DNA from 4 places in the Streptomyces griseobrunneus genome. Region 4 is predicted to be linked to each of the others. Evidence: riboswitches for the same ligand, from Rfam matches in the RefSeq annotation. Region 4 holds a riboswitch; each other region holds the start of a gene.
What was found. A riboswitch is a leader RNA that binds a small molecule or an ion and turns the genes downstream of it on or off. The one in region 4 is predicted to bind cobalamin.

Region 1 (3,983 bases), on a different replicon from region 4:
CTGCGGGACGGTGGCGACGCGGCGGGCACGGGCCTTCACGGGGAGGGTGGCGAGGTCGTCGCCGTCGAGGAGGACCCGGCCGTGGGTGGGGCGCAGGGTGCCGTAGACGCAGCGCAGGAGCGTGGTCTTGCCGCTGCCGTTGGGGCCGACCAGGCCGACCGTCTCGCCGTCGGCGGCGGTGAGGTCGACGGCGTCGACGAGGTGGCGGCCTTCGCCGATTCCGTACGAGAGGCCCTCGGTGCGCAGGGTGGTCACGGGCGGGCTCCCCCGGCGGTACGTACGGTCGTCATGCGGGCGCTCCCTCGGGGCGGCGGCGCAGCATCCACAGGAAGAACGGGCCGCCGGTGAGGGCCGTGAGCACGCCGACCGGGATGTCCTGCGGGGCCGCGAGGGTACGGGCGGCCAGGTCCGCGAGGACCAGGAACACCGCCCCGCCGAGCGCGGCCACCGGGAGCAGCGCGCGGTGCGAGGCGCCGACCGCCATCCGGGCCATGTGCGGGACCATCAGCCCGACGAAGCCGATGGCTCCGCTGTACGCGACGAGCGCCCCGGTCATCAGCGAGGCGAGGACGAAGACGGCGGCCCGGAAGCGGGCGGTGTCCAGGCCCAGCACGGTCGCGCCCTCCTCCCCCACAAGGAGCAGGTCGAGCGGCCGGGCCAGGGTGAGGAGTACGCCCGTGCCGGCGACCAGGGCGATGGTGGGGAGCGCGAGCATGTCCCAGCGGGCCGCGCCGAGGCCGCCGAGGGTCCAGTAGAGGACTTCCTGGAGGTGGTCGGCGCGGGCGGAGGTGACCAGGATCAGGCTGGTCAGGGCGGAGAGGATGTAGGAGACGGCGACCCCGGCGAGGACGAGCCGGTTGGTGGTGAGGCCGCCTCCGCCGCGCGCCAGGGTGTAGACGAGCAGCAGCGAGAGCAGCGCGCCGGCGAAGGCGGCGGCGGGGATCGTGACGGTGGTGGCGAGGGTGGCGCCGATGCCGAGGACGATCACCAGGACCGCGCCGGTGGAGGCGCCGGAGGAGACGCCGAGGAGGAACGGGTCGGCGAGCTGGTTACGGACGAGGGCCTGGAGGACGGTGCCGATGACGGCGAGTCCGGCGCCGACGACGATCCCGAGCAGGACCCGGGGCAGCCGGACGTCCAGGACGATCGTGCGGAAGGGGCTCGCCTCCGCCCGCCCGGTCAGGATGTCGAGCACCTGGCCGGGCGGGATGCGGACGGAGCCGAGGGCGAGGGCGGCGACCACGGCGGCTGCGAGGAGTACGGCGAGGACGCCGACCACCAGGGTGTAGCGCAGCAGCCGCCGCGGTGCGGGGGTGCGGCAGGTCACGGGGTGGTGGCCGCCGGGTGGAGCTGCGCCGCGAGCTTCTCGACAGCGGCGGGGACGCGGACGCCGAGGACCGCGTCGGAGAGCGGCATGACCGCGAACCGCTTGTTCTTGATGGCGGGCACGTCGGCGAGGGCCGGGTCGCTCAGGAGGCGCTTCTTCTTCTGTTCGACGGTGGTGGAGCCGTAGTCGTAGATCACGATCGCCTCGGGCTTGCGGGCGACCACGTTCTCCCAGGAGGCGTCGCCGAAGGACTTGTCGAGGTCGGCGAAGATGTTGGTGCCGCCGGCGCGCTTGATCAGCTCGTTGCCGATGCCCTTGCCGCCCGCGGTGAAGGCGGTCTTGTCGCCGCTGTCGTAGACGAAGACGGAGAGCGGCTTCAGGTCCTTCAGCTTCTCGGCGGTGGCGGCGTTGCCGGCCTTGGCCTGCTTGATCCAGGCCTCGGCGCGGTCGGTGACGCCGAAGGTGCGGCCGACCTCGCGGACCTCCTCGTAGAGGGTCTCCATCGGGGTGTCGGCCTTGGCGCAGCTCTCGGTGTTGAGCCGGGTCTCGATGCCGGACTTCTTGAAGGCCTCGCGGCCTCGGCCGTCGCCCGAGGTGAAGGCGCTGCTGTAGCCGCCGTAGACGAAGTCGGGGCTGGTGGCGAGGACCTGCTCGTAGGAGGGGTACTCCTTGGCGATGACCGGGACGGACGCGTAGTCCTTCTCGTACTTCGGCAGGACCTTGTCGTCGAGGTAGGCGGTGCCGACGAGGGACTTGGCCAGGCCCAGTTCCAGCATGATCTCGGTGACGTGCTGGTTCATGGTGACCACGCGCTTCGGCGGGGCCTTGAAGGTCGTGGTGACACCGCAGTTGGTGACGGTGTACGGGAAGCCGTCGCTCTTCGCCGCGGCCTTGTTCCCGGTGGGCTCGTCGCCCTCCGGGGTGGAGCAGGCGGTGAGGGCGAGCGGGAGCAGCACGGCGGCGGCTATGAGCGCGGGGGTGCGCCGGGACATGGCGGGGCCTCTCCGGGGGATTTCCGCGTCCCCTGGTCGATGCGAGAAGGCGGCGGGCCAGTTCCTGGCTTCCGGGCCGCCCTCCGGTACGTCAGTCCGTACGGGAGGGGGCCCGGTCACAGTGGCGGGACCGTGCCGGATTCGCACCGGCTTCCTGGTTCCTGCTGCCTTGATGGGTTCTGGGGGCAGTGTGCCAGACCCGGGCGGCGGCTCCGCAGGGCCCCGGAGAGGCCGGCAGTCCTCAGTACGCCTCGACGACCTGCACGTCTTCCTCGGTGATCTCGCCGTCCACGATGCGGTACGAGCGGAACTGGAAGGGGCCGGCGCCGTCGGTGTCGGCGGTGGAGACCAGGACGTAGTGGGCGCCGGGCTCGTTGGCGTACGTCACGTCGGTGCGGGAGGGGTAGGCCTCGGTCGCCGTGTGCGAGTGGTAGATGACCACGGGCTCCTCGTCTCGGTCGTCCATCTCTCGGTAGAGCTTGAGGAGGTCGCCGGAGTCGAACTCGTAGAACGTGGGCGAGCGGGCGGCGTTGAGCATCGGGATGAAGCGCTCGGGGCGCCCCGTTCCGGCCGGGCCCGCCACCACGCCGCACGCCTCGTCGGGGTGGTCGGCGCGGGAGTGGGCGACGATCTGGTCGTGGAGCGCCTGGGTGATGGTCAGCATGGCGCCAGGATAGGCATGCGGCCCTCTGCGTACCGGTGGGTGGTACGGAGAGGGCCGCATGGTGGACGCCGGGGCCGTGGGGGTGGCCGGGGCGGTCCGGGAGGAGGGTGGTCGTGGGCCGGGGAGACCGGGCCCGCCCTCAGGTTGGCGGAGGGGGGCCGGTGACCCGGGCCCGCCCTCGGGTCAGCGCTTGACGAAGGCGTTGTTCTCCGGGTTGCGCGACTTGAGCACCAGGTAGGAGACGCCGAGGAGGAGCGCCCAGATCGGGGCGCAGTAGAGCGAGATCCTGGCGTCCTTGTCGACCGCCATCATCACGATGACCATGCCGATGAAGGCGAGCGCGAACCAACTGGTGTACGGGGCGCCCGGGGCCTTGAACGAGGACTGCGGGAGCACGCCCTGATCGGCCAGGCGGCGGTAGCGGATCTGGCTGAACAGGATCATGATCCAGGCCCACATGCCGGAGATGGTCGCGAAGGAGACGACGTAGTTGAACGCCTCGCCCGGCCACTGGTAGTTGATCCAGACGCCGACGAGCATCAGGGCGGCGGAGAAGGTGGTGCCGGTGAGCGGCAGGCCGTTCTTCGTCAGTTTGGTGAAGGCGCGCGGGCCCTGTCCGTTCAGGGCCAGGTCGCGGAGCATACGGCCGGTGGAGTACATGCCGGAGTTGCAGGAGGAGAGCGCCGCGGTCAGGACGACGAAGTTGACGATGGCGGCGCCGACGCTGAGCCCCATCTCCTCGAAGGCCTTCACGAACGGCGAGACGCCCGGCTTGAAGGTGGACCACGGCACGACCGACAGGATCATGATCAGCGCGCCGACGTAGAAGACGGCGATGCGCCACGGCACGGTGTTGATGGCCTTGGGCAGCACGGTCTTGGGGTCCTTGGACTCACCGGCGGTGACGCCGACGAGTTCGACGGCGAGGAAGGCGAACATGACGATCTGGAGCGTCATGAGCATGCCGCCGACGCCGTTGGGGAAGAACCCGCCGTCGTTC
Region 2 (3,983 bases), on a different replicon from region 4:
CTGGAGGCCCATCGCGCCCAGGCCGACCGGCCGCCAGCGGGAGTTGGAGCGCCCGGCCTGCTCGGTCGGGTAGAAGTTGATGTCGACGACCCGGTCCAGGAACGTCACGGCGGTACGCACGGTGGCGTCCAGGCGCTCCCAGTCGATCGAGCCGTTCGCCACGAAGGCGCCCAGGTTGACCGAGCCCAGGTTGCAGACGGCCGTCTCGCCGTCGTCCGTGACTTCGAGGATCTCCGTGCACAGGTTCGAGGAGTGCACGACCCGGCCCGGCTCGGCGGTCTGGTTCGCGGTCCGGTTGGAGGCGTCCTTGAACGTCATCCAGCCCTGGCCGGTCTGCGCGAGGGTCCGCATCATCCGGCCGTACAGCTCACGCGCCGGAATCGTCTTGCGGGCCAGGCCCTTGGCCTCGGCCGCGCGGTAGGCGGCGTCGAACTCGTCGCCCCAGAGGTCGACCAGCTCGGGGACCTCGGCGGGGGAGAACAGCGACCAGTCGGTGTCCGTGTCGACGCGGCGCATGAACTCGTCCGGGATCCAGTGCGCCAGGTTCAGGTTGTGCGTACGGCGCTGGTCCTCACCGGTGTTGTCGCGGAGCTCCAGGAACTCCTCGATGTCCGCGTGCCAGGTCTCCAGGTAGACCGCCGCCGCGCCCTTGCGGCGGCCGCCCTGGTTCACCGCCGCGACGGAGGCGTCCAGCGTCTTGAGGAACGGCACGATGCCGTTGGAGTGCCCGTTGGTGCCCCGGATCAGCGAACCACGGGCGCGGATACGGGAGTAGGAGAGGCCGATACCGCCGGCGTGCTTCGAGAGGCGCGCCACCTGGTGGTAGCGGTCGTAGATCGAGTCCAGCTCGTCCTTGGGCGAGTCCAGCAGGTAGCAGGAGGACATCTGCGGGTGCCGGGTGCCGGAGTTGAAGAGCGTGGGGGAGGAGGGGAGGTAGTCCAGTCGGCTCATCAGCCGGTAGAGCGCGGCGACCTCGTCCAGCGCCCGCACCGAGTCGTCCTCGGCCAGACCCGCGGCCACGCGCAGCATGAAGTGCTGCGGGGTCTCGATGACCTGACGGGTGAGCGGGTGGCGCAGCAGGTAACGGCTGTGCAGCGTACGGAGACCGAAGTAGCCGAAGCGGTCGTCCGCGCCCTCGGCCATGGCCTGCTCGACGAGTTCGTCGAGCGCGGCCGCGTGGAGCGCGACGAAGTCGGCGGTGCGGTCGGCGATCAGACCCTCGCGGTGGCCCACGGCGACGGAGGCGGAGAAGCGCGTGGCGCCCTGGCCGGCGGCCTCGTCCGCGATCGTGCGGGTCAGCAGCCGGGCGGCGAGTTTGGAGTACGCCGGGTCCTCGGAGATCAGCCCCGCGGCGGCCTCGGTGGCCAGCGAGCGCAGCTCGGCCTCGTCGGAGCGGGCGTTGCGCCCGCGCAGCGCGGAGGCGGCGACCCGTCCGGGGTCGGTGTCGGGCAGATCGACGGTGAGGTCGGTCAGGGTCCGCAGCAGGGCGGTCCCGGGTCCGTCGTTCGTGCCTGCTCCGGACGCGGTGGAGGCAGCGGATTCGGTGGCTGAAACCGGATCGGCGGGCGCGATGGTCACTGGGCTTTCCCTCGCTCGGCTGGGGGCCGGCGGCGAGCGGGGGAGCCGGGCAGCACGATGCCCCGAAGGGCAGCACTGCTCACGGCGTCCACCGGCCCATCCGCGAGGCCCGGACGTCTGGCGTCCGGTTCGGTCGAGCCGGACGCGCTGTCGACAGGTCTTCGGACTTCGGGTGTGCAAAAGCACACTGATCACACCGTTGCGGGACAGTTCCGGATTCGCACCGGATTCCCCTGCGGCGACAGCGAGGTCGAGCATACATGTGGGGGGCGCTCGTTGAGGAAGCCCCCACATGTTGTGTCGGCGTGAACAGATGTCGGTACGGCGGTCTGGCTTCTTCGCCCGGCTTTTTCCGTATCGGCGGCGCACGCGGGCCCTCTTGCGGGGGTGCGAAATGGGGCCGCCGCGCCCCTGGGAGGGGTGCGACGGCCCCGTTCGGCCGGTGGTGGTCAGCAGCAGCGGAAGCCCTCGCGGGGGTCCGCCTCGCGGGCGTCCGTGCGGCTGTGTTCGAAGGCGCGGCGGGTCATGACCGGCGTGCCCGGATCGTGGGACCGGGCGTGCGCCACATAGCGGTCGTACGCCGACTCGCCGGTCAGTTCACGGACGTACCAGCGGATCCGTCCCGCCACCCGCCGTACGTCCGCGCCGGTCATGTCCGGCTCCCTGTCCCCGCCGCCTCCTTGCGGATGCCTCCCTCGGGGCCGACGCCCGCGGCGGCCAGTTCGGCCTTCTCCTCCTTGGTCGCGAGGAGCGAGGCCGGGGCGACGAGCTTGGACTCGACGTACGGCGCCTCGTGGAGCCTGGCGCTCTCCGGGTCGCGGATGGCGTTGAAGCAGACCCGGCCGGCGTCCACGAGCACCACGATGATGAGGACGGCGAAGAGCGTGCACAGCACGCCGTCGACGGTGGAGTTGGTGACGACGGTCTGCATGTCGTCCATGGACTTGGCCGGCGGCAGCACCTCGCCCGCGTCGATGCCCGCCTGGTACTTGTCGCGCTGGGCGAAGAAGCCGACCTTCACGTCCGGCGAGAAGATCTTCTGCCAGCTCGCGGTGAGGGTGACCGCCACGTCCCAGGCGAGCGGGACCGCGGTGACCCACGCCCACTTCAGGCGGCCGGACTTGACGAGCAGGGTGGTGCAGACGGCCAGCGCGACGGCGGCCAGCAGCTGGTTGGCGATGCCGAAGAGCGGGAAGAGCTGGTTGATGCCGCCCAGCGGGTCGTGCACACCGACCCAGAGGAAGTAGCCCCAGCCGCCCACCACGACGGCGCTGGCGAACCAGACCCCCGGCTTCCAGCTGACCTCGCGGAACGGCTTGTAGGCGTTGCCCAGCATGTCCTGGAGCATGAAGCGCCCGACCCGGGTGCCGGCGTCCACGGTGGTGAGGATGAAGAGCGCCTCGAACATGATGGCGAAGTGGTACCAGAACGCCTTCATCGCGGTCCCGCCGATCACCGCGGAGAAGATCTCCGACATGCCGAGCGCGAACGTGGGCGCGCCGCCGGTCCGGGAGAGCAGGCTCGCCTCCTCCACGTCCTTGGCGGCCTGGGCGAGGGCATCCGGGGTGATGGTGAAGCCGAAGTTGGCGACGGCCTGGGAGGCGGACTGGACGCTGTCACCGATCACGCCGACGGGCGCGTTGATGGCGAAGTACAGGCCCGGGTCGATGATGCAGGCGGCGATCATCGCCATGATCGCCACGAACGACTCGACCAGCATGGCGCCGTAGCCGATCATCCGGATCTGCGTCTCCTTCTGGACCATCTTCGGCGTGGTGCCGGAGGAGACCAGGGAGTGGAAGCCGGAGAGCGCGCCGCAGGCGATGGTGATGAAGACGAACGGGAACATCGAGCCGGCGAAGACCGGGCCCGAGCCGCTGGTGGCGAAGTCGGTGACCGCGGGCATCTTCAGGGTCGGCAGCGCGACGACCACGCCGAGGGCCAGCAGCCCGATGGTGCCGACCTTCATGAAGGTGGAGAGGTAGTCGCGCGGGGCCAGCAGCAGCCACACGGGCAGCACGGAGGCGAGGAACCCGTACACGATCATCCAGATGACCAGTGTGCCCGGCTCCAGGGTGAAGAAGCCCGCCCAGGAGGACTCGGCGACCCAGCCGCCGGAGACGATCGCGAGCAGCAGCAGCGCGACGCCGATGAAGGAGACCTCGCTGACCTTGCCGGGCCGCAGGGTGCGCAGATAGACACCCATGAAGAGGGCGATCGGGATCGTCATGCCGATGGAGAAGACGCCCCACGGCGAGTGGGCGAGCGCGTTCACGATGACCAGCGCGAGGACCGCGAGCAGGATAATCATGATGACGAAGACCGCGATCAGGGCGGCGATCCCGCCGACCGGGCCTATCTCGTCGCGCGCCATCTGCCCGAGCGAACGGCCGTTGCGGCGGGTG
Region 3 (3,983 bases), on a different replicon from region 4:
CGCCCCGACTCTCCGCCGCACCCGGCACAGCGGGCGGCGCCCCCGGCGGCACGAACGGCAACCCCACCGGCGCACCCCCCTCGATCAACCGCCACAACGCATCCGTATCCGCATGCTCCTCCACCAGATCCCCCAGCCGGTCCAGCTGCTCCTCCCGCAACACCCCGAAACTCGTGTCCGGCGCGGGAACGAACCGCCGCCCGGCGGCCCGCGCCACCTCCACCAGGAACCGCCGCCGGAACCCGTCGCTCTCCAGCGACCCGTGCCAGTGCGTCCCCCACACCGCCCCCACCCGGCACCCGTCCAGGAACGGCTCCCCGCCCTGCACATCGGCCACCCCGTGGTGGATCTCGTACCCCTCCACCGGCTCCCCGAGCGCCGAACCCACCGGCCGCGCCAGCGTCTTGGCCCGGTCGAAGCGAACCCGCACCGGCAGCAGCCCCAACCCGTCCACGACCCCGGCCCGCGACTCCACCTCGTCCTCGATCCGCTCACCGAGCACCTGGAACCCGCCGCAGATCCCCAGCACCGGCCGGCCCTCCGCCGCCCGCCGCACCAGCGCGTCGGCGAGGCCCCGCTCCCGCAGCCAGGCCAGCGCCTTCACCGTGCCGCGCGTCCCGGGCACGATGACCAGGTCCGCGTCGGCCAGCTCGTCGGCCCGGTCCACGAACCGCACGACGACGCCCGGTTCGGCGGCCAGCGCGTCCACGTCCGTGAAGTTCGACATCAGCGGCACCGCGCAGACCGCGACCCGCAGCACGTCCTCGCCGTGCGGGGGAGCCACGGCCGACTCCCGCACCGCACCCCGCAAGGAGACCCGCAGGCCGTCCTCCTCGTCGATACCGAGCCCGTGGGCGTACGGCAGCACGCCGTACGTCCGCCGCCCGGTCAGCCCGTACAGCATGTCCAGGCCCGGCTCCAGCAGCGAGACGTCACCCCGGAACTTGTTCACCAGGTACCCCGCGACCAGCGACTGGTCCTCGGCGCTCAGCAGCGCCGTGGTCCCGAAGAACGAGGCGAAGACCCCGCCCCGGTCGATGTCCCCGACCACCAGCACGGGGAACTTCGCGGCCCGCGCGATCCCCATGTTCACGATGTCCGTGCGCCGCAGGTTGATCTCGGCCGGCGACCCGGCCCCTTCACAGATCACCGCGTCATAGCTCGACCGCAGCTGCTCCAGGCAGTCCACGACCGTCCCGAGCAGGGCCTCCTGGCGGCCGCCGTGGTAGCCCCTGGCGCTCATCTCTCCCACCGGCCTGCCCATCAGGACGACCTGGCTGGAGCGGTCGCTGCCGGGCTTGAGCAGGACCGGGTTCATCAGCGCGGTCGGCTCCACCCGGGCGGCCTGCGCCTGCATGGCCTGGGCGCGCCCGATCTCCGCGCCCTCGCGGGTGACGAAGGAGTTGAGGGACATGTTCTGCGCCTTGAAGGGCGCGACCTTCACGCCCCGGCGCACCAGCCAGCGGCAGATGCCCGCCGTGACGACGCTCTTGCCCGCGTCCGATGTGGTCCCCGCGACCAGCAGCCCGCCACCCATGCCCGCTCCCCTTCCCGTACCGCGTTCCCCGGACCCACTCATGCCCGTCCCCGCTTCCGTCCCGCGACCAGGTGCCCCACGGCCGTCCGGCCCACCACGCACACGCCGAGGGCCAGCAGACTCACCCGGCGCGACAGCCGCACCGCGCGTTCGATGTCCGCACTCCGCACATCCCGCCCGGACTCCCCGTTCAGGACCGGCCGGTGCTCGACGCGCCCCGCGTACGCCAGCGTCCCGCCGAGCCGTACGCCGAGAGCCCCGGCGAACGCGGCCTCCACCGGCCCCGCGTTCGGGCTCGGGTGGCGCCCCGCGTCCGCCTTCCAGGCGCGTACGGCCTCCGAGGGCCGCCCGCCCGCCACCACGGCCAGCGCGGCCGTCAGCCGGGCACCGGGCCACCCCGCGAGGTCGTCCAGGCGGGCCGAGGCCCAGCCGTAACGGCGGTGGCGGGGCGACTTGTGGCCGACCATCGCGTCGAGCGTGTTCACGGCCCGGAAGCCGACGAGCCCCGGCACCCCGCCGATCGCCCCCCACACCAGCGCGCCGACGACGGCGTCCGAGGTGTTCTCGGCGACCGACTCGACGACGGCGCGGGCGATCTGCGGCCCGTCCAGCGAGTGCGGATCGCGCCCGCACAGATGCGGCAGCCGCTCCCGGGCCACATCGAGGTCCCCGGCGGCCAGCGCGCCGCCGATGGCGCGGGCCTCCCGGCCCAGCGACGTACCGCCGACGACCGACCAGGTGGCGGCGGCGGTCAGCGCGACGGCGAGCACGGGGCGGCCTCGTACGGCACGGGCGGCCAGTGCGGCGGCCCCCACGGCGCCTCCGGCGCAGACGAGGGTGTGCAGCGCGCCCCGGCCGCGGTCGTCACGCCACAGCAGGGACTCCACCCGCGCGGCGGCCCGGCCGAAACCGGCTACGGGATGCCCCCGGCGCGGGTCGCCCAGCAACGCGTCGGCGATCAGCCCGGCGGTGGCGCCGTACGCGAAGACGCGATCGACACGCACGGATCAGCCCGCCGAGGGCAGAGGGGTTCCGGCATGGAGAGGAACAGGATGCGGCGCACGGCGGCCGGGCATGGCTTATGTCCTCACTCAGGGTCCGCGCCCTGGTTCGACGTGACCGGCGACGAGAGTCTCCTGGCTTCCGGATCCGCACTTCCCCCGGCCTTCCAGCCCGCGTGACGAGGGCCGTGACATCCGGTGTGGGGGAGTGCTCCCCGGTGACAGTGGCGGGACCGCGCCGGATTCGCACCGGCTTCCTCTGCTGTCGCCGTAAATGGCTCCGGCAGTCCACCACGCTGCGAGAACAGCCGTCAACCTGCTGTTGACCTGCGGAGCTCCAGTGTGCGCAGACGCACATCGGGCCGGACACACGGTGGGTGTGTCCGGCCCGGGGGAGTGCGGTGGGTGCGTCAGGCGACGATCAGATAGATGCCGTACGCGACCGCCGCGACGCACGCCGCGAAGCAGGCGTACGCGCCGGTGCGCGCCAGTGCGGCCGATCCGCCTGAGGCGCTGCCGCCGGCCGTGGCCGACAGCTTGGAGAGGGCGACGATGCCCACGGTGAAGAGGCCGACCAGCGCGACGGTGACCACGAGACTGACACCGAAGACGGAGGCGAGAGCTGCCCAGTCGATTTTCATACGGATCTGTCCTTACACCGTGGCCGAGGGCCGCGCCGTGTCGTCGGGCGAGGCGGCCGGGGCCGGGATGGTGGTCATGAGGTCGTTGGGGATGGTGCCGATGGGCGGCGTCTGGACCGCTGCCATGGCGGTGGTGACGACACCCTGGGGCTCGTCGGCACCGGCCGTCTCGTTGACGTTGGTGTGGTCGACCGGCTGGCGGCGCGAGGCCAGCCAGATGGCGAAGGAGCCCCCGACCAGCAGGGTCGCGGTGACGGCGATGCCCCAGGGGCCCTGCTTGGTGAGGAACTCGGCACCCGCGCCGACCAGGCCGGCGGCCGGGAGCGTCAGACCCCAGGCGACGAACATCCGGGTGGCGGTGGACCAGCGGACCACGCCTCCCTTGCGGCCGAGGCCCGCGCCCATGACGGCGCCGGAGCAGGACTGGGTGGTGGAGAGGGAGAAGCCGAGGTGCGAGGAGGCCAGGATGACGGTCGCCGCACTGGTCTGGGCGGCGAAGCCCTGCGGCGGCTTCAGGTCGGTCAGGCCGCTGCCCATGGTGCGGATGATGCGCCAGCCACCGAGGTAGGTGCCGAGCGCGATGGCGACACCGGCGGAGACGATGACCCACATCGGCGGGTTGGAGCCGGGGGCGAGGACGCCGCCGGTGACCAGGGCCAGGGTGATGATGCCCATCGTCTTCTGGGCGTCGTTGGTGCCGTGGGCGAGCGAGACGAGACCGGCCGAGGCGATCTGCCCCGCCCGGTAGCCCTTCGCCGTCGACTTGAGCTGGTTCGGGTCGGTGACGTTCCGGTTGATCCGGTA
Region 4 (3,983 bases):
GCCCGGGACCGGATCGGCAGCCTGGCAAGATCCGGCCCCGGGCAGGCAGCACGTGTCGGCCCTCCCCGCCCTGTTCCGCCTTTCGTCGCCGGTTCGCTGACTTCCGGTCAGGTCGTGCGGGCATGGTGACCCAGATGTAACCGAATGGCGTAGGCGAGCCGGAACCACAGAGCGTCACAGGCCGTTCTTCTTGCCAATACACGGCCGCCGACCCGCGGTGGCGACGAGTGAGGGAAGCGCGAATATGAAGAAGACAGTCGGGTGGGCCCAGGACGGCGACGACTGGACTATCACGGTGAACGGCACCCTGTACCGGGCCGTCGAGCGGCCCGCCGACGGGCGCGTGCACGACTATCTGGTGCGGGGGGACGACCTGACCGCCGAGTGCCCGAGCCTCGGCCACGGGCTCGGAGTGATCCGGGCGCACGAGTCCCGGAGCTGACCTCCGGCCGGCCCGGCGACGAGGTGCGGCGGCCGCCCGCGCCACGACGCGATCCGCCGCCCCTGTCCGGAGCCCCTGCTCGCGGGCCGGGGCCTCAGCCGGCCGTACCGCCTGCGCGGTGCGCGGCGTCCGCGCCCTCCGGGCCGTCCGGCCGGTGGCGCAGCAGATAGGTGTCCATGATCCAGCCGTGCCGTTCGCGGGCCTCGGCGCGCACCTGGCTGATCCGCTCGGCGACCTCGTCCAGGGGGCCGGAGACCAGGAGTTCGTCGGGGGTGCCGATGTAGGCGCCCCAGTAGATCCACAGGTCCCTGCCGGTCAGATGGGTGAAGCTCTCGTGGCCGTCGAGCATCACCACGATGTCGCCGTCGTCGTCCGGGAACCCCTCGGCGAGCCGCCTGCCGGGGGTGATGTGGATGGGGCGGCCGACCTGGTTCAGGGTGATGCGGTGGCGGGCGGCGAGCGCGGAGACGCTGCTGATCCCGGGGATCACCTCATGGCCGAATTCCACCGTGCCCCGGGCACGGATGTCCTCCAGGATCGCCAGGGTGCTGTCGTACAGGGACGGGTCGCCCCACACAAGGAAGGCCCCGCACTCCCCCGGTGCCAGCTCCTCGGTGATCAGGCGTTCGCAGGTGTCGGCGCGGCGGTGGCGCCAGTCGTGCACCGCCGAGGTGTAGCGACCGCGGTCGTCCTGGGTCCGGTCCCGCCAGGGGTCCTCGGCCTCGACGACCCGGTAGGGGCCGGTGAGGTGCTCCTCCAGGATGTCCCGCCGCAGCCGGGTCAGGGACTCCTTCTCCCGGCCCTTGCCGAGCACGAAGAAGACCTGGGCCCGGCGCATCGCCTTCACCGCGGCGAGCGTCAGATGGTCGGGGTCGCCGGCTCCCATGCCGATGACGAGGATGTGCCGTGGTGCGTCGCTCATGTCGGCCGATCATGCCAGGAGCGGGGCGGGCGGACATGCCGGGGGCGAGGCGGGCGATCGTGCCGGGGGGCGAGGCGGGGTGGACTTACCAGGACGTCCAACCATATGTTCGTGAGCAGCGGGGTGAGCGGTGTGCAGCCGGTCGCCCTCAAGGCCCGTGGTGTCAGGGAAGCCGGTGCGAATCCGGCGCGGTCCCGCCACTGTGACCGGGGAGTCCGTCCTCGCAGGACACGCCACTGACGGTGCAGAAGCCGTCGGGAAGGCATGAGGGCGCGCGCTGATCCGGGAGTCAGGATACCGGCCGCGGGATGTTCCGTGTTTCCACGAGGATGGAGCAGATCCGCTCGATCGTGCTGCACACCAGCCACCACACCCACCAGGTGATCGGCTCCGGTTCCGGGGACCCGCAGAAGTACGATCCGGCGGCGAGCCGCGAGACGCTCGACCACTCGGTGCCGTGCATCTTCGCGGTGGCGCTGGAGGACGGTGTCTGGCACCACGAGTGGTCGTACGCCCCCGAGCGGGCGCAGCGGCCCGGGACGGTCGAGCTGTGGCAGCGGATCTCCACGGTGGAGGACCCGGAGTGGACCCGGCGCTACCACGACCCGGACCCGGAGCGGCGGGCCTTCGGCGGCCGGGCGGTGGTGACCCTGGTGGACGGCACGGTGATCGAGGACGAGCTGGCGGTGGCCGACGCGCATCCGGCGGGGGCCCGGCCCTTCGACCGTTCGGGGTACGTGGCGAAGTTCCGGACGCTGGCGGAGGGCATCGTCGCGGCCGGGGACCAGGACCGGCTGTTGCGGATGCCGGGCGCGATCAACCCGTACTCGGCGCGGCTGATCCAGGAGGCCGGGTTCGAGGCGTTGTATCTGTCGGGGGCGGTACTCGCCGCCGAACTGGCGCTACCCGAAATCGGGTTGACCTCGTCGACCGAGATCGCAGCGCGGGCCCAGCAGATCGCCCGGGTCACGGATCTGCCCGCCCTGACCGACGCGGACACGGGCTTCGGCGAGCCGATGAACGCGGCGCGCACGGTCCAGTTGATGGAGGACGCGGGGCTCGCCGGGCTGCACCTGGAGGACCAGGTCAACCCCAAGCGGTGCGGCCACCTGGACGGCAAGACGCTCGTGGGGCGCGCGGAGATGGTCCGCAAGGTGCGGGCCGCCGCCGACGCCCGCCGCGATCCGGACTTCCTGCTGATGGCCCGCACCGACGCCGGGGCCCCGAGGGCCTCGAAGCGGCGATCGACCGCGCGAAGGCGTACGTGGACGCGGGCGCGGACGCCGTCTTCCCCGAAGCGCTCGCGGACGAGGGTGAGTTCGAGGCGTTCCGGGCCGCCGTCGACGTACCGCTGCTGGCGAACATGACGGAGTTCGGCAAGGGACCGCTGCTGGACACGGCGACGCTGGAGAGCCTCGGCTACAACATCGCGCTCTACCCCGTCACCCTCTTCCGCCTCGCGATGGGCGCGGTCGAGGACGGGCTGCGGACCCTGGCCGCCGAAGGCACCCAACAGGCCCTGCTGCCCCGGATGCAGACGCGTTCGCGACTGTACGAGGTGCTCGGTTACGAGGAGTACGGCGCCTTCGACTCAGCGGTCTTCGACTTCACGCTGCCGCCCGGGGCCTGAGCCGCCCGCGAACCTGTGCCGCCCGGCCGCCGGCACCCGCCCCGGCCGGGCCACCACCCCACCCTGGACTACCCCGCCGGGCTCGCGTACCACCTGATGGGGTTCGACATCGCGGCCTTCACCCCGGTCTTCGTGATGAGCCGGGTCACCGGGTGGAGCGCCCACATCAGCGAACAGCTCGAACACAACGCGCTGATCCGCCCGCTCGGCGTCTACAACGGGCCCGAGCAGCGGACCGTCCCGGCGCACACCGGTACATGAACGGGGGATGATCGACGCCCCCGCGTGCGTTATAGCCGGTTGTGTCCGGCTCATCACCGAGCCGGACCGCGGAACTGGAGCTGGAGGCGGCGCTGTGCACGGTGAGTACAAGGTTCCCGGCGGCAAGCTGGTCGTGGTGGACCTGGACGTCGAGGGCGGGGCGCTGCGGAACGTCCGCGTCGCCGGGGACTTCTTCCTCGAACCCGACGAGGCGATCCTGGCGATCGACGCGGCCCTGGAGGGTGCTCCGGCCAACACGGACACGGCGGGACTCGCGGCCCGGATCGAGGCGGCGCTGCCCGACTCCACGGTGATGCTCGGGCTGAGTGCGGAGGGTGTCGCCATCGCCGTACGCCGGGCGCTGGCGCAGGCCACGGAGTGGAGCGACTACGACTGGCAGCTGATCCACGAGGCCCCGCAGTCGCCCGCGCTGCACATGGCGCTGGACGAGGTCATCACCGCCGAGGTGGCGGCGGGGCTGCGTCCGCCGACGCTGCGGGTCTGGGAGTGGGACTCCCCCGCAGTGATCATCGGCAGCTTCCAGTCGCTGCGCAACGAGGTCGATCCGGCGGGCGTGGAGCGGCACGGGGTGAGCGTCGTACGCCGGATCTCCGGCGGCGGCGCGATGTTCGCCGAGCCGAGCTCCACCATCACCTACTCGCTGGCCGTCCCGCAGTCCCTCGTCTCGGGCCTCTCCTTCGCCGACAGTTACGCCTATCTGGACGACT

Region 1: it holds a riboswitch for cobalamin, as region 4 does, so the genes downstream of both, ACK8N7_RS23320 (ABC transporter substrate-binding protein) here and ACK8N7_RS37510 (MmgE/PrpD family protein) in region 4, are expected to answer to the same signal.
Region 2: it holds a riboswitch for cobalamin, as region 4 does, so the genes downstream of both, ACK8N7_RS10980 (ribonucleoside-diphosphate reductase subunit alpha) here and ACK8N7_RS37510 (MmgE/PrpD family protein) in region 4, are expected to answer to the same signal.
Region 3: it holds a riboswitch for cobalamin, as region 4 does, so the genes downstream of both, ACK8N7_RS29200 (cobalamin biosynthesis protein) here and ACK8N7_RS37510 (MmgE/PrpD family protein) in region 4, are expected to answer to the same signal.

Annotation. Positions count from the first base shown of each region.
Region 1 is NZ_CP177080.1:5,124,103-5,128,085, reverse strand. Features, by position in the region: gene ACK8N7_RS23330 (ABC transporter ATP-binding protein) at 1-255, opposite strand, end outside; gene ACK8N7_RS23325 (FecCD family ABC transporter permease) at 287-1,327, opposite strand; gene ACK8N7_RS23320 (ABC transporter substrate-binding protein) at 1,324-2,319, opposite strand; cobalamin riboswitch at 2,358-2,507, opposite strand; gene ACK8N7_RS23315 (M67 family metallopeptidase) at 2,561-2,983, opposite strand; gene ACK8N7_RS23310 (amino acid permease) at 3,167-3,983, opposite strand, start outside.
Region 2 is NZ_CP177080.1:2,511,268-2,515,250, reverse strand. Features, by position in the region: gene ACK8N7_RS10980 (ribonucleoside-diphosphate reductase subunit alpha) at 1-1,578, opposite strand, end outside; cobalamin riboswitch at 1,714-1,836, opposite strand; gene ACK8N7_RS10975 (YbdD/YjiX family protein) at 2,028-2,231, opposite strand; gene ACK8N7_RS10970 (carbon starvation CstA family protein) at 2,228-3,983, opposite strand, start outside.
Region 3 is NZ_CP177080.1:6,418,108-6,422,090, forward strand. Features, by position in the region: gene ACK8N7_RS29195 (cobyric acid synthase) at 1-1,537, opposite strand, end outside; gene ACK8N7_RS29200 (cobalamin biosynthesis protein) at 1,576-2,541, opposite strand; cobalamin riboswitch at 2,667-2,798, opposite strand; gene ACK8N7_RS29205 (hypothetical protein) at 2,949-3,179, opposite strand; gene ACK8N7_RS29210 (inorganic phosphate transporter) at 3,192-3,983, opposite strand, start outside.
Region 4 is NZ_CP177081.1:27,092-31,074, forward strand. Features, by position in the region: gene ACK8N7_RS37500 (hypothetical protein) at 245-442, shown strand; gene cobF (precorrin-6A synthase (deacetylating)) at 537-1,364, opposite strand; cobalamin riboswitch at 1,506-1,684, shown strand; partial or broken gene ACK8N7_RS37510 (MmgE/PrpD family protein) at 1,697-2,164, shown strand; partial or broken gene prpB (methylisocitrate lyase) at 2,156-2,994, shown strand; partial or broken gene ACK8N7_RS37520 (citrate/2-methylcitrate synthase) at 3,037-3,255, shown strand; gene lplAB (lipoate-protein ligase LplAB) at 3,350-3,983, shown strand, end outside.